2 regions of the Rhizobium sp. RAF36 genome follow, and region 2 is predicted to be linked to the other one. Evidence: riboswitches for the same ligand, from Rfam matches in the RefSeq annotation. Region 2 holds a riboswitch; the other holds the start of a gene.
What was found. Region 2 has a riboswitch for FMN ahead of AB4Z25_RS17575 (6,7-dimethyl-8-ribityllumazine synthase). Riboswitches for the same ligand answer to the same signal wherever they lie in the genome.
Positions count from the first base shown of each region.

Region 1: it holds a riboswitch for FMN, as region 2 does, so the genes downstream of both, AB4Z25_RS18510 (DMT family transporter) here and AB4Z25_RS17575 (6,7-dimethyl-8-ribityllumazine synthase) in region 2, are expected to answer to the same signal.

Region 1 is NZ_JBFREC010000005.1:98,265-105,490, reverse strand. Features, by position in the region: gene clpX (ATP-dependent Clp protease ATP-binding subunit ClpX) at 1-1,265, shown strand, start outside; gene lon (endopeptidase La) at 1,670-4,087, shown strand; gene hupB (DNA-binding protein HupB) at 4,292-4,567, shown strand; FMN riboswitch at 4,691-4,838, shown strand; gene AB4Z25_RS18510 (DMT family transporter) at 4,918-5,826, shown strand; gene AB4Z25_RS18505 (esterase-like activity of phytase family protein) at 5,922-7,226, shown strand, end outside.
Region 2 is NZ_JBFREC010000004.1:498,608-505,833, reverse strand. Features, by position in the region: gene AB4Z25_RS17595 (LysR family transcriptional regulator) at 1-584, shown strand, start outside; gene AB4Z25_RS17590 (flavin monoamine oxidase family protein) at 666-1,928, shown strand; gene AB4Z25_RS17585 (DUF4126 family protein) at 2,016-2,477, shown strand; gene AB4Z25_RS17580 (FAD-containing oxidoreductase) at 2,474-3,838, shown strand; FMN riboswitch at 3,901-4,044, shown strand; gene AB4Z25_RS17575 (6,7-dimethyl-8-ribityllumazine synthase) at 4,157-4,633, shown strand; gene AB4Z25_RS17570 (glycerol-3-phosphate dehydrogenase/oxidase) at 4,669-6,414, opposite strand; gene AB4Z25_RS17565 (FGGY-family carbohydrate kinase) at 6,460-7,226, opposite strand, start outside.

The DNA.
Region 1 (7,226 bases), on a different contig from region 2:
GCGGCAGCAACGGCGGCGACTCCAAAAATACCCTGTACTGCTCCTTCTGCGGAAAGAGCCAGCACGAAGTCCGGAAGCTGATTGCCGGGCCGACGGTGTTCATCTGCGATGAATGCGTCGAATTGTGCATGGACATCATTCGCGAGGAGAACAAGTCCTCGATGGTCAAGTCCCGCGACGGCGTTCCGACGCCCCAGGACATCATCAAGGTTCTCGACGAATACGTCATCGGCCAGCGTCAGGCGAAGAAGATCCTGTCGGTCGCCGTTCACAACCATTACAAGCGCCTCGCGCATGCGACCAAGAACGGCGAAATCGAGCTGGCGAAGTCGAACATCATGCTGGTCGGCCCGACCGGCTGCGGCAAGACTTACCTTGCCCAGACGCTCGCCCGCATCATCGACGTTCCCTTCACGATGGCCGATGCGACGACGCTGACCGAAGCCGGCTATGTCGGTGAAGACGTCGAAAACATCATCCTGAAGCTGCTGCAGTCTGCCGACTACAATGTTGAGCGCGCTCAGCGCGGTATCGTCTATATCGACGAAGTCGACAAGATTTCCCGCAAGTCGGACAATCCTTCGATCACCCGCGACGTGTCGGGCGAGGGCGTCCAGCAGGCGCTTCTGAAGATCATGGAAGGCACCGTTGCCTCGGTACCGCCGCAGGGCGGCCGCAAGCATCCTCAGCAGGAATTCCTGCAGGTCGATACCACGAACATCCTGTTCATCTGCGGTGGCGCTTTCGCCGGCCTCGACAAGATCATCTCCGCCCGTGGCGAGAAGACCTCGATCGGCTTCGGCGCCAGTGTCAAGGCGCAGGATGACCGCCGCGTCGGCGAAGTGCTGCGCGAACTCGAGCCCGAGGATCTGGTCAAGTTCGGCCTGATCCCCGAGTTCATCGGCCGTCTGCCGGTTCTGGCGACGCTTGAGGATCTGGACGAGGACGCGCTGATCCAGATCCTGTCGGAGCCGAAGAACGCGCTCATCAAGCAGTATCAGCGCCTGTTCGAGATGGAAGACGTGGAACTGACATTCCACGAGGATGCCCTTCGCGAAATCGCCCGCAAGGCGATCGTCCGTAAGACTGGCGCCCGCGGCCTTCGCTCGATCATGGAAAAGATCCTGCTCGACACGATGTTCGAACTGCCGGCGCTGGAAGGTGTCCGCGAAGTGGTCATCTCCGAGGAAGTGGCGCGCGGCTCGGCCCGCCCGCTCTACATCTACGCTGACCGTCAGGACGAGAAGGCCAACGCTTCTGCCTGATAGTCGTAGACGGCATGGTTAGATTTAGGGGCTTGCCTGCGGCGAGCCCCTTTCTATTTTGTGAACCGGGAGCCCTCCTGTTAATTATTGCAGAAGAAGCTTGAAAACGCTGTTCCTGACGTTGCGGAATGCGGCGTCCCCGGCAATGATGGAATGATTCCGTAGCGTGTTTTCCGGCCCAGTATTTTAGCCGGTTCGGAATTGGTAAGCGCCACTACAGTTACGCGCGTCATAGTGTGGGCGTTCCTTTGTAATAAGTCTGTCACAAGCAGGGAGCGCGAGCGTTGGCGTGGCTTGAAAAGGGTAAGAAGAACCTCCACTTGTAACCCAAGTGAGAGTGCCGGCCGGGTCCCAAGCGGCCGCGCCAGAGAGCCCGGAAACGGGACGATGGAAAGGAATAAGAAATGACGAAGAAAACGTCTGTAGCGAGCAGTGTTGCCTATCCTGTTTTGCCCCTGCGCGACATCGTAGTCTTCCCACATATGATCGTGCCGCTGTTCGTCGGCCGCGAGAAGTCGATCCGTGCACTTGAAGAAGTCATGGGCTCTGACAAGCAGATCATGCTCGTAACCCAGATCAACGCCAGCGACGACGATCCGGATCCGTCCGCGATCCACAATGTCGGCACCGTGGCCAATGTTCTGCAGTTGCTGAAGCTCCCCGACGGCACCGTCAAGGTTCTGGTCGAAGGCCGTGCGCGCGCCGAGATCGATGCCTATACGGCCCGCGAAGATTTCTACGAAGCCCTCGGTCATGTGCTCGAAGAGCCGCACGACGATCCGGTCGAGTTGGAAGCGCTGTCGCGCTCCGTCGTCTCGGAATTCGAGAGCTACGTGAAGCTCAACAAGAAGATCTCTCCTGAAGTTGTCGGCGCTGCCAGCCAGATCGACGACTACTCGAAGCTTGCCGATACGGTTGCGTCGCATCTGTCGATCAAGATCACCGAGAAGCAGGAGATGCTGGAAACCACCAGCGTCAAGGCCCGTCTCGAAAAGGCGCTCGGCTTCATGGAAGGCGAGATCTCGGTACTCCAGGTCGAGAAGCGCATCCGCTCGCGCGTCAAGCGCCAGATGGAGAAGACCCAGCGCGAATACTATCTGAACGAACAGATGAAGGCGATCCAGAAGGAGCTTGGCGACGGCGAGGAAGGCCGCGACGAGATGGCCGAACTGGAAGAGCGCATCTCCAAGACCAAGCTTTCGAAGGAAGCCAAGGAAAAGGCTGACGCGGAGCTGAAGAAGCTGCGCCAGATGAGCCCGATGTCGGCCGAAGCCACCGTCGTGCGCAATTATCTGGACTGGCTGCTCGGCATTCCCTGGGGCAAGAAGTCGAAGATCAAGTCCGATCTCAACAATGCCGAGAAGATCCTCGAAGCCGATCACTTCGGTCTCGACAAGGTCAAGGAACGCATCGTCGAGTATCTGGCCGTGCAGGCGCGTGCCACAAAGATCAAGGGCCCGATCCTGTGCCTCGTCGGCCCTCCGGGCGTCGGCAAGACCTCGCTCGCCCAGTCGATCGCCAAGGCGACCGGCCGCGAATACGTGCGCATGGCGCTCGGCGGCGTTCGTGACGAAGCTGAAATCCGCGGTCACCGCCGCACCTATATCGGCTCGATGCCCGGCAAGGTCATCCAGTCGATGAAGAAGGCGAAGAAGTCCAACCCGCTCTTCCTGCTCGATGAAATCGACAAGATGGGCCAGGATTTCCGCGGCGATCCGTCTTCGGCTCTGCTCGAAGTGCTCGATCCGGCGCAGAACTCGACCTTCATGGACCACTATCTGGAAGTCGAATACGACCTTTCGGACGTGATGTTCATCACCACGGCGAACACGCTGAATATCCCTGCGCCCCTGATGGATCGCATGGAAGTCATCCGTATCGCCGGATACACCGAAGACGAGAAGCGCGAAATCGCCAAGCGGCACCTGCTGCCGAAGGCCATCAAGGAACATGCGCTGCAGCCGCAGGAATTCTCGGTCAGCGACGATGCCCTGATGGCGATCAGCCAGCAGTACACCCGCGAAGCCGGTGTTCGTAACTTCGAACGCGAACTGATGAAGCTCGCCCGCAAGGCGGTCACCGAGATCATCAAGGGCAAGACGAAGTCGGTTCATGTCACGGCTGAGAACATCGACACCTATCTGGGTGTTCCGCGCTTCCGCCACGGCGAAGCCGAACGCGAAGATCAGGTGGGTGTTGTCACCGGTCTCGCATGGACCGAGGTCGGCGGCGAACTGCTGACGATCGAAGGCGTGATGATGCCGGGCAAGGGCCGCATGACGGTCACCGGCAATCTGAAGGAAGTGATGAAGGAGTCGATTTCGGCTGCTGCATCCTACGTCCGCTCACGCGCCGTCGATTTCGGCATCGAGCCCCCGCGCTTCGACAAGTCGGACATTCACGTCCACGTGCCTGAGGGTGCGACGCCGAAGGATGGTCCGTCGGCTGGTGTTGCGATGGCAACCGCGATCGTCTCGATCATGACCGGTATTCCGGTCGACAAGAACGTGGCGATGACGGGTGAAATCACCCTGCGCGGCCGTGTCCTGCCGATCGGCGGTCTGAAGGAAAAGCTGCTCGCAGCACTTCGCGGCGGCATCAAAAAGGTGCTCATTCCGGAAGAGAACGCCAAGGATCTGGCGGAGATTCCGGATAACGTGAAGAACAACATGGAGATCATCCCGGTATCGCGCATGGGCGAGGTGATCAAGCATGCTCTGATCCGCAGGCCGGAGCCGATCGAGTGGGATGGAACGGTTGAAACGCCGGTCATTGCAACGGTCGAAGGCCTTGACGACACAGGTGCTGGCATCGCTCATTGAGCGGCATTCGCCACATTTATGTCAAATTGCTGCAAATCCCCGAAAAGGCTGGCGTAAATCGCCAGCCTTTTTTGTGAAAACCTTATGGAGGTGCTTGCTTTTCCTTGATTTGCAGGGCTTTTGGGTTGCGGCGGGCCTGATGAAACCTATTCTGTGCCTGGCTTACAGATTGAGTCGTTTCAAACCATTGAAAGGGGTGGAAACATGAACAAGAATGAACTCGTGTCCGCAGTTGCTGAAAAAGCTGGCCTGACCAAGGCAGACGCTGCCTCTGCTGTCGACGCTGTTTTCGACGTTGTCCAGGGCGAACTGAAGAGCAAGGGTGACGTACGTCTCGCTGGCTTCGGCAGCTTCACCGTTTCTCATCGCGCTGCCACCAAGGGCCGCAATCCGTCCACCGGCGCTGAAGTCAATATTCCGGCTCGCAACGTGCCGAAGTTCACGCCCGGCAAGGGCCTGAAGGACGCCGTCAACGGCTAATCCGGTTTTGCTTGGCCGCCGGATAACGAGACCGGCAGGCGGAGTTTTGAAGGGTTCGGCGATAGCCGGACCCTTTTTGCATTTCGGACGGCTTGCAGGCGGAAGACCTTTGAACTACGGATCGGTAGTTCTCAGGGCGGGGTGAAAGTCCCCACCGGCGGTAAGGGTTTCGGCCCAAGCCCGCGAGCGCTTTGCCCGCAAAGGGGCAGGGGTCAGCAGATCCGGTGCAATTCCGGAGCCGACGGTATAGTCCGGATGAAAGAGAATGATCGCGAGCCGCATGCGGGGCAGGGTCTGCCCGGCAGCCGTCCTGCGCTCATGCGTCCTGATTTGTGTTGGTCCCTTTCTGGATGAAAGACATGAATCAGACTTCCCTTAGCTTTTCCTCGTCGCGTGCGATGGCCGGTGCCGCCTTCATGGTGCTGGCGGGCATCGCCTTTTCCATTCTGAATGTCGTCACCCAATGGGTGACGATGAAGATGGGCTTTTCCGCTGCCTCTGCCGCATTCTGGCAATATGCTTTTGCGCTGGTCTTCTCGCTGCCGTTTCTGAAGCGCACTGGTCTGTCGGCCATGCGCACTGCCTATCCCTGGCGCCATATTGTTCGCGTAGCGCTCGCCGCACTCGGCGTCGAGGCCTGGGTCGCCGGCCTCGCTTCGGTGCCTATCTGGCAGGCGATCGCGCTGGTAATGACCTCGCCATTCTTCATCATTCTCGGTGCCCGTCTGTTTCTCGGCGAGCGTGTCGGCCCGGCGCGCTGGGCAGCCACCGCCGCCGGTTTCGCCGGCGCGATGATCATCCTGCGGCCCTGGTCGGATGCCTTCACCTGGGCAGCCCTGCTGCCGATCCTCTCGGCGCTCTTCTGGGGCGCCTCGTCGCTGATCACCAAGAGCCTGACCGGCATCGAGAAGCCCGAAACGATCACTGTCTGGCTGCTGGTGCTGCTCACACCGATCAACGGCGTGCTTGCCGCTGCCGCTGGCTTCGAGTTGCCTGAGGGTTTCACCCTCGCGCTCTTCGTCTTTGCAGGTCTGCTGACGGTCTTTGCGCAATATCTGCTGACGCTCGCCTATACGGTGGCGGATGCCGCCTACGTTCAGCCCTTCGACGATCTGAAGCTGCCGCTCAATGTGCTCGCGGGCTGGCTGTTCTTCGGTTATGCGCCGGCAGGTTATCTCTGGCTGGGTGCAGCGCTGATTTTGACGGCTTCGCTGTTCATCATGCGCAACGAGATCAGACGCGAGCGGGCAGGGGCTTGATGCAAAGCGGTGCAAAACGCATCGCCTGTCATCCCTCTGTCATCCGCTTCCCTCAAAACCCCCATGTTTCGATTTTTCGACGCATGGGGGATTTCATGACTATTTCATCGCGCAAGGCAGCGCTCGCTGCCGTGCTTCTGGCTTCCGTTGCCTTTCCGGCGGCTGCCGAGCCTGTTTTCAACCGCATCGCATCTTTTCCGGTCGCTTCGAACCTGCCCGAAGGCAAGGACAAGCTTTCGACGACCTCCGCCGAAATCATCACCGCCACCGATGACGGCAACACGCTTGTCTACAGCGACAGCCCGCTCGGCGCGATCGGCTTCGTCGATATCACCGACGCCAAGGCCCCGAAGGCCCTGGGCGCGCTGATGATGGACGGTGAACCGACGTCGGTTACTTCGACGGCTGGCAAGGCGCTCGTCGCCGTCAACACCAGCGAAAGCAAGGTGAAGCCGTCGGGCCGTCTGGCGATCGTCGATGTTGCCACCAAGAAGATCGAGAATACCTGCGACCTCGGCGGTCAGCCGGACTCGATCGCCCTCAACAAAGACAAGACGCTCGGCACCATCGCCATCGAGAACGAGCGTGATGAAGACGTCAACGACGGCAAGATCCCGCAGATGCCGGCAGGCGATCTGGTGATCTTCGAAGTCAAGGCTGGCGCCGTCGATTGCGGCACCATCAAGCATGTCACCCTGACGGGTCTCTCGGCTGTTGCGCCTGAGGATCCGGAGCCCGAATTCGTCTCCTTCAACGGTCAGGACGAAATCGCCCTGACGCTGCAGGAAAACAACGAGATCGTCATCATCGACGGCAAGACCGGCACCGTGAAGACGCATTTCACCGCCGGCAGCACCGATCTCTCTGGTATCGACACCAAGAAGGACGGTCAGCTGAAGTTCACCGGCGAAGCGAAGGGCGTCCTTCGCGAGCCCGACGCCGTCAAGTGGCTGGACGACAACCGTCTCGTCGTCGCCAACGAAGGCGATTATGAAGGCGGCTCGCGCGGCTTCACCATCTTCGACAAGACCGGCAAGGTTCTCTACGAATCCGGCGCCTCGTTCGAGCGCGCCGTTGCCCATCTCAGCCACTATCCGGAGGGACGCTCGTCCGCCAAGGGCGTCGAGCCCGAAGGCCTCGAGGCCGCCAAGTTCGGCGACGATCAGCTGTTCTTCCTGCTCGCCGAGCGCGCCTCCGTCGTCGGCGTCTTCAAGGACACCGGTGCCGATCCGGAACTACTGCAGATCCTGCCGTCGGGCGTTTCGCCTGAGGGCGCTGTCGCCATCCCGAGCCGCAACCTGTTTGCCACCGCCAACGAAGTCGATCTCGGCGAAGATGGCGGCCCGCGCTCGCACGTCATGATCTATGAGCGTGCCGAAGGCGAGAAGGCCTATCCGCAG
Region 2 (7,226 bases):
TTGCCGAGCGTCATCCGCATCTGTCGCTGGAGCTGGTGACGATCCAGCAGATCATGTCGCTGTCGCGCAAGGAGGCGGATATCAGCGTCGTGCTCGACGAGCCGAAGGGCGGACCCTATTATGCCGAGAAACTCACGGACTATCATCTGCAGGTCTATGGCTCGCGAGACTATCTGGCCGCCAACCCCCCGGTCGTCAGCCGCGAGGATCTGCTGTCGCATCCGTTCATCAGCTATATCGAGGAGATGATCTTTGCGCCGGGGCTGGATTACCTCGGTGACGTTCATCCGCGCATCAAGCCGCAATTCCAGAGCTCCAGCATCTTCGCGCAGCTGACGGCGACGCGAAACGGGCTTGGGCTCTGCGTGCTCCCCTATTTCTTCGCCAGCCGCTATCCCGAGCTCGAACGCGTACTGCCTGATGAGGTGGATCTGAACCGCAGCTACTGGATCACCTGCCACCAGGACCAGAAGCAGGCTCCGCGCGTGCGTGCCGTCATCGGTTTTTTGCGCGACGCCGTTACCTGGCCGGATGCACGCTTCATTCCGCCCTTCGCAACGCCGGCCGCCCGCAGGGGCGGCTGAGCGCCTCGGCAGCCCTGCGAAAACCTGGCGTACCGGCGGGGCCGCGAAGCGGCTTGCGTGCGGCCTGAGGCTGGGTCCATGATGCGCCGTCTTTTCGAGTCCATTTGCCCCATGAATTCAGAACCGGATATTGCCATCATCGGAGCGGGCGCCGCAGGCGTCGGCGCAGCAAGAAGGCTTGCAAAGAGCGGCCTTTCCGTTTCGGTCTTCGAAGCCCTGCCCCGGATCGGCGGCCGCGCCTGGACACTGAACACGCCTGTTGCCGCGATCGATCTCGGCTGCGGCTGGCTGCATTCGGCCGACCGCAATCCCTGGACGCGGATTGCCGAAGAGGCCGGTATCCCGGTCGATAGCAGACCGAGCGCCTGGCACCGGCAGGATCGCGATTTCGGCTTTCCCAGAGCCGAGCGCGACGCCGCCCGCGCTGCCTTTGGCCGCTGGGCCGAGCGAGTTGCCGAGGCACCTCCGCCAAGCGACTGTGCCATCGACGCTGTGGAGCCCGGCGAGCCCTGGCTTGCCTATATGCAGGCGCTGAGCGGCTATATCAGCGGCGACGAGTTGGAGCGCATCTCGGCGGAGGATTATGCCGCCTATGACGAGGCCTCGACGGAGAACAACTGGCGTCTCGAGACCGGCTATGGCGCGCTTGTCGCCGCCACGATGCCGGCGTCGGTGGAGCTGCATCCGGCAACGCCGATCCAGTCGATCTCCCTCGAGGGCAGCCGTTTGACGGTGCGGACGGAGCGCGGGACCATCAGGCCGCGAGCACTGGTCATCACCGTTTCCACCAATGTGCTCGCCAGCGATGCCATCGCCATGCCCTCCTCGCTCGACCCGTGGCGCGAGGCCGCATTGCAGCTGCCGCTCGGCAACAACGAAAAGCTCTATTTCGAAATCACCGACGGTCACAGTTTCGATGACGAAAGCCATGTGATCGGCAATCCGCGCGATCCCAAAACGGCAAGCTACTATATCCGCCCCTTCGGCAAGCCCGTCATTGAGGTCTTCCTCGGCGGAAGAGGCGCCCGCGCCGTGGCCGAAAACCCGGAAGCGGCTTTCCCGCGTGCGATGGAGGAGCTTTCGGCGCTGTTCGGCTCCGGCATTCACAGGGAACTTCGCCCGCTTGCCGCGTCCGATTGGACCAACACCCCCTCGATCCGCGGCGGCTACAGCCATGCCTTGCCCGGCCACGCTGCGGCGCGGCAGGCCTTAGCACGGCCGTTCGACAACCGCATCTTCTTCGCCGGCGAAGCGACCAACCGCACCGATTTTTCGACCGCGCACGGCGCCTATGAAAGCGGGCTTCGGGCCGCCGAAGAAGCGCTGCAGGCGCTCGGCCGGTAGAGCCGTATCCCCCAATTGCAACCGGTAGAGCTTTATGCCACGCTGGCCGTGCCGTTTCGGCATTCGCAGAGGAAGGGGACCCCTCGCATGCTTCTATTTCTTGCATTTTTGATCGGTATCATTGCCGGCCTTCGGGCCATGACCGCACCGGCCGCCGTCGCATGGGGCGCAGCCCTCGGCTGGTTCGACGTATCGCAGACGCCGCTCGCGTTCATGGGCTACAAGTGGACGCCGTGGATCTTCACGGTGCTGGCCGCCGTTGAGCTGATCACCGACCAGCTGCCGACCACGCCAAGCCGCAAGGTGCCGATGCAGTTCGGCGCCCGCATCATCATGGGCGCTTTGACCGGCGCCACGATCGGCGCATCCGGTGGCTCGCTGGTGGGCGGCCTGATTGCTGGTATCGTCGGCGCGGTCGTTGGAACGCTCGGCGGTGCAGCCGTCCGCGGCAAGCTTGCTGCCGCCTTCGGCAAGGATACGCCCGCCGCCCTCATCGAGGACGCAATCGCCATCGTCGGCGCGCTCCTGATCGTATCGGCCGTCGCATGAAGACTTACGACGCCATCTTCATCGGGGCTGGTCAGGCCGGCCCCTTTCTCGCTGCCCGCATGGCTGAGAAGGGCATGAAGGTGGCGTTGATCGAGCGCAAATATCTCGGCGGCACCTGCGTCAATGCCGGCTGCATGCCAACAAAAACGCTGGTCGCCAGTGCCCGCGCCGCGCATGTGGCCCGGACCGGCGGCGACTACGGCGTCAGGATTTCCGGCGCCATCGATATCGACATGAACACGGTGCGCAAGCGCGCCGAGACGGTGACCATGAACGCCCGCAACGGCCTGATCGGCTGGTTCTCGGGCATGAAGACCATGGAGGTCATCTATGGTCATGCGAAATTCACCGGCCAGAAAACCGTCGAGGTGAACGGCGAGACGCTGACCGCGCCGCTGATCTTCCTGAATGTCGGCGCCCGCCCGACTATCCCGGACTTTCCAGGCCTTGCCGATATCGATTATCTCACCAGCACCTCGATCATTCAGCTCGACACCCTGCCCCGCCATCTCGTGGTGATCGGCGGAAGCTATATCGGCCTTGAATTCGCACAGATGTACCGCCGCTTCGGCGCCGAGGTGACCGTTATCGAGCGCGGCCCTAAGCTCGCGTCCCGCGAAGACGAGGATGTTTCGGATGCGATCGAAGAGATCATCGTTTCCGACGGCATCACGGTTCACACCGGCGCGGAGAACATCGCTTTCGCCAACGAGGCTGACGGTGTCGCTGTCTCGATTTCCGGCAAGCCGGATATCCAGGCCAGCCATGTGCTGGTCGCCACCGGCCGCACGCCGAATACCGGCGATCTCGGCCTCGAAGTGGCTGGCGTCGCCACAGACAAGCGCGGCTTTATCACCGTCGATGACCGGCTGATGACCAATGTCGAGGGCATCTATTCGCTCGGCGACTGCAATGGCCATGGCGCCTTCACGCATACATCCTACAACGATTTCGAGATCGCCGCCGCCAACCTGCTCGATGGCGGCGACCGCAAGGTCTCCAGCCGCATTCCGGCCTACGCGCTCTATATCGACCCGCCGCTCGGCCGCGCCGGGATCACCGAGAAACAGGCCCGCGCCTCGGGCCGCAAGGTGCTGGTCTCGAAACGGCCGATGAGCCGGGTCGGCCGCGCCAACGAACGTGGCGAGACTAAGGGCTTCATGAAGATCGTCGCCGATGCGGAGACCAAGGAAATCCTCGGCGCCGCCTTCCTGGGGATCGAAGGCGACGAAGCGATCCACGGGATCATCGATGCTATAAATGCCGGAACCCGCTATCCGGTGCTGCAATGGTCGGTGCCGATCCATCCGACGGTCTCCGAACTCATTCCGACCATCATCGGCGATCTCAAGCCGGTTTGATCAGACAGGCCATCTGACGCGGTTTCCGGACTTGCATTCTTTCCGATTTTGGATTTACCTCGCCCCGTTCTCAGGGCGGGGTGCAATTCCCCACCGGCGGTATCGGGGTTATCCCCGGAGCCCGCGAGCGCTTCCAGCAATGGAAGGTCAGCAGATCCGGTGAGATGCCGGAGCCGACGGTATAGTCCGGATGGAAGAGAGCATGCAGGCAGAACCTCTCCAGGGAGAGGTGACTGATGCTGTTCGCCCAAGGGAGAATTGGGCCGCCACGGCGGCTCGAAGCAACAGCCAGAGATGGCACCCTTGAAAGGCAGAGACATGACAATCGCAACCAAACCGCAGGGTCACCGGATCGCCATCGTGCGTGCCCGCTGGCACGCCGGTATCGTCGATCAATGCGTGAATTCCTTTATCTCGACATGGAAGGCGCAGAGCACCAACGCGGCGGAGGTCGACATCTTCGACGTGCCGGGCGCGCTTGAAATCCCGCTCCATGCGCAGACACTGGCCCGGACCGGCAAGTATGCGGCGATCCTCGGCTGCGCCTTCGTCGTCGACGGCGGCATCTATCGGCACGACTTCGTTGCCGGAACCGTTCTCGACGGCATGATGCGCGTCCAGCTCGATACCAATGTGCCGGTGCTGTCGGCGGTGCTGACGCCGCACCACTTCCAGGAAAGCGAAGCGCATATCGAGTTCTTCATGAACCACTTCGTCATCAAGGGTCAGGAAGCGGCCAATGCCTGCCGGGCGATCCTTGAGGCCCGCAGCAATCTCGCCGTCGCCGCACTCTGATGGCAATGCGCCGGGAAATCACCCCGGCGCATTGATCACTTCGCCGTAAAACGGTGCGCCTTGCCGCGTTCCGCAGCCGGTGCAGTGCTTGTCAGCACCTGGCCGTGGAAACGGCTCAGCTGATCGGTGACGTCGACGATTTCGCTTTCGACACGCGCCGCGTCCCAGCCGAGCGCAACCGCGGCGATGGTGGCAATTTCCTGCAATCCCTCGATCGTCAGGCGCCCCTCGACTGCCAGCGTCGTGCGGCGTAGCACGATATCGGCGAGATGAACGACGAGTTCGTTGCGGGTGATCCAGTCGATTTCCTTGAAGCTGTGCTGCGGCGCGCCGGTCAGTCTCGTATCGTCGGAATGTACCGAAGCGGATGCGAGGATCGCCGCGGCCGTCGTGCCGTACCGGCCCAGCAATTCATCGGCGCGCTCGATCGTCACGCCGCCCTTCGCTGCCAGATCCTTGATCCAGTGACCGCGCTTCTCGCCATCGGCGGGAAAGCCCTTACCGCCGCCGATTGCAAGGTAGCGGGTCGATTCATTGCGGTTCCGCAGCAGGCGGGAGAGAACGGTATCGGCGACCTCCTCGGCGAAGCCCCGGAACGTCGTCCATTTGCCGCCGACCAGCGAGACGATCGCGAACGGGCGGTTGCCTTCGGGTTCCTTCACCGGTGCGGAATGGTCGCGGCTGATGAGGCCCGGTGCCGTCGCATCCGATGCCGGGAGCGGGCGGATGCCGCTATAGCTATAGACGATCTGATTGCGGTCAAAGCGCAGCGTCGGCAGCAGCGAACGGACGCTCTCGAGGAAATAGTCGGTCTCCGGCTCTTCGCAGCGAACGTCATCGGGATTATCGGCCGGAATGTCGGTCGAGCCGACCAGCGCCAGGCCGAGGTAGCTGTAGACTAGGCAGATGCGGCCATCGTCGGCCTCGAAATAGATCATGTGGCCGTTCAAGCTGCGTACCAGTTCGGGATGATCGAGCAGGATATGCGAGCCCTTGGTGCCGCCGATCATATTGGAGGGGGCGCCGAGTGCAGCGTTGACATGATCGATCCAGGGACCGGCGGCGTTGACGACGAGCTTCGGCTTCACCGCGAACTCGCGGCCATCGGCCTGCCGGAATGTCAGCGATCCGCCTGAGACCGTTTCCATCGTGGTGAAATTGGCAGCCAGACTTTTCGGATTGGCATCGAGGCCATCGCGCACGAGTTCATAGACCAGCCGCTCAGGCCGGCTGATCTTTGCGTCATAATAGATGCCGCCGGCGACGATCGCTGGGGTCACATGCGGCATTTCCTTGCGGGCCTGCTTCTTCAGGATCAGCCGGTGTTTCGGCATCACCCGATCGCGCGAGCCGAAGAAGTCGTAGAGCCGCAGGCCGATCTTGATCAGCACCGCACCGCGGCTGCGCGGTGCCGTCTTGGAGCCGAAGAGTGTGCGGATCGCCGCCCAGATGCCGCGCGTCCAGGAAAAGACCGGGATGAAGGTCGGCAGCGGCTCGACGCAATGCGGCGCGTTCTTGAGCAGAAGATTGCGCTCCAGCGTCGACTGCGCGACGAGGCCGAATTCGCCGGTCTCCAGATATTTCAGCCCGCCATGGATGAGCCGTGAAGGTGCTGCACTCGTGCCCGAACCGAAATCCGCCTTGTCGACGATCAGGCAGTTGACGCCCTGCACCGAGAGATCGCGAAACAGCCCGGCGCCGTTGATGCCCGCGCCGATGATGAGAACGTCGATGTCGCCCTCGCCGAGATCGGAGAAGCGCTGCTGCAGATCGGCTGTCATGATGTCATCGTCCTAAATCGCCCGCCGCGGCAGGCATCATTCATTTCAGTTTGCAGCCTGATCGGGCGCCAGCGCCGCAATCTTCGGCCAGAGCGGTGTCATGGCATCGGCGATTTCGCGAAACACTTGGTAACGCTTCTCGTAGTCGGCACTGCGCGCCGGGTCCGGCTGGCAGGTCTTCTCTATGCTTGCGGTATCGCGCGGATCGCTTTGCGGATCGGCATAGATCCCGGCGCCCGATCCGGCGCAGAGCGCCGCGCCCCAGGCCGCGGCTTCATCCGTTTCGGTAACGGTAACCGGCATGCCGAGAATATCGGCAAACATCTGCACGACGGCAGGATTGCGCGAGATGCCGCCCGCCAGACGAGCCCGGTCGAACGAGAATCCGTCGCGGAGCGCATCGACATGGATGCGGTGGTTGAAGGCAATACCCTCAAGCACGGCCCGCAACATGTCGCCGCGATCGTGCCAACCGCCGAGCCCGAAGAACCCGGCACTAGCCTCCGCGCCATAGGGCGAGCCGAAGAGATAGGGATGGAACAGCGCAGTCGAGGGCCGCTTGAATGCCGCATCGATCTCCGGGCCAAGTAACGCGTGAACGGAGCGGCCGTTCGTCTTGGCCTCCAACCGCTCGGCGGCACAGAGCTTGTCGAGAAACCAGTCGTAATTTGCCGTCGAGGCCGGAGAGATCGACATGCTGTTCCAGATGCCGGGTGCAATGCCGTTACGGCAGAACCAGCGCCTGTCGACGCGCGGTTCGGATGATAGTGTTTCGTTGATCGAATATGTGCCGGCGATGATGGCGACGACAC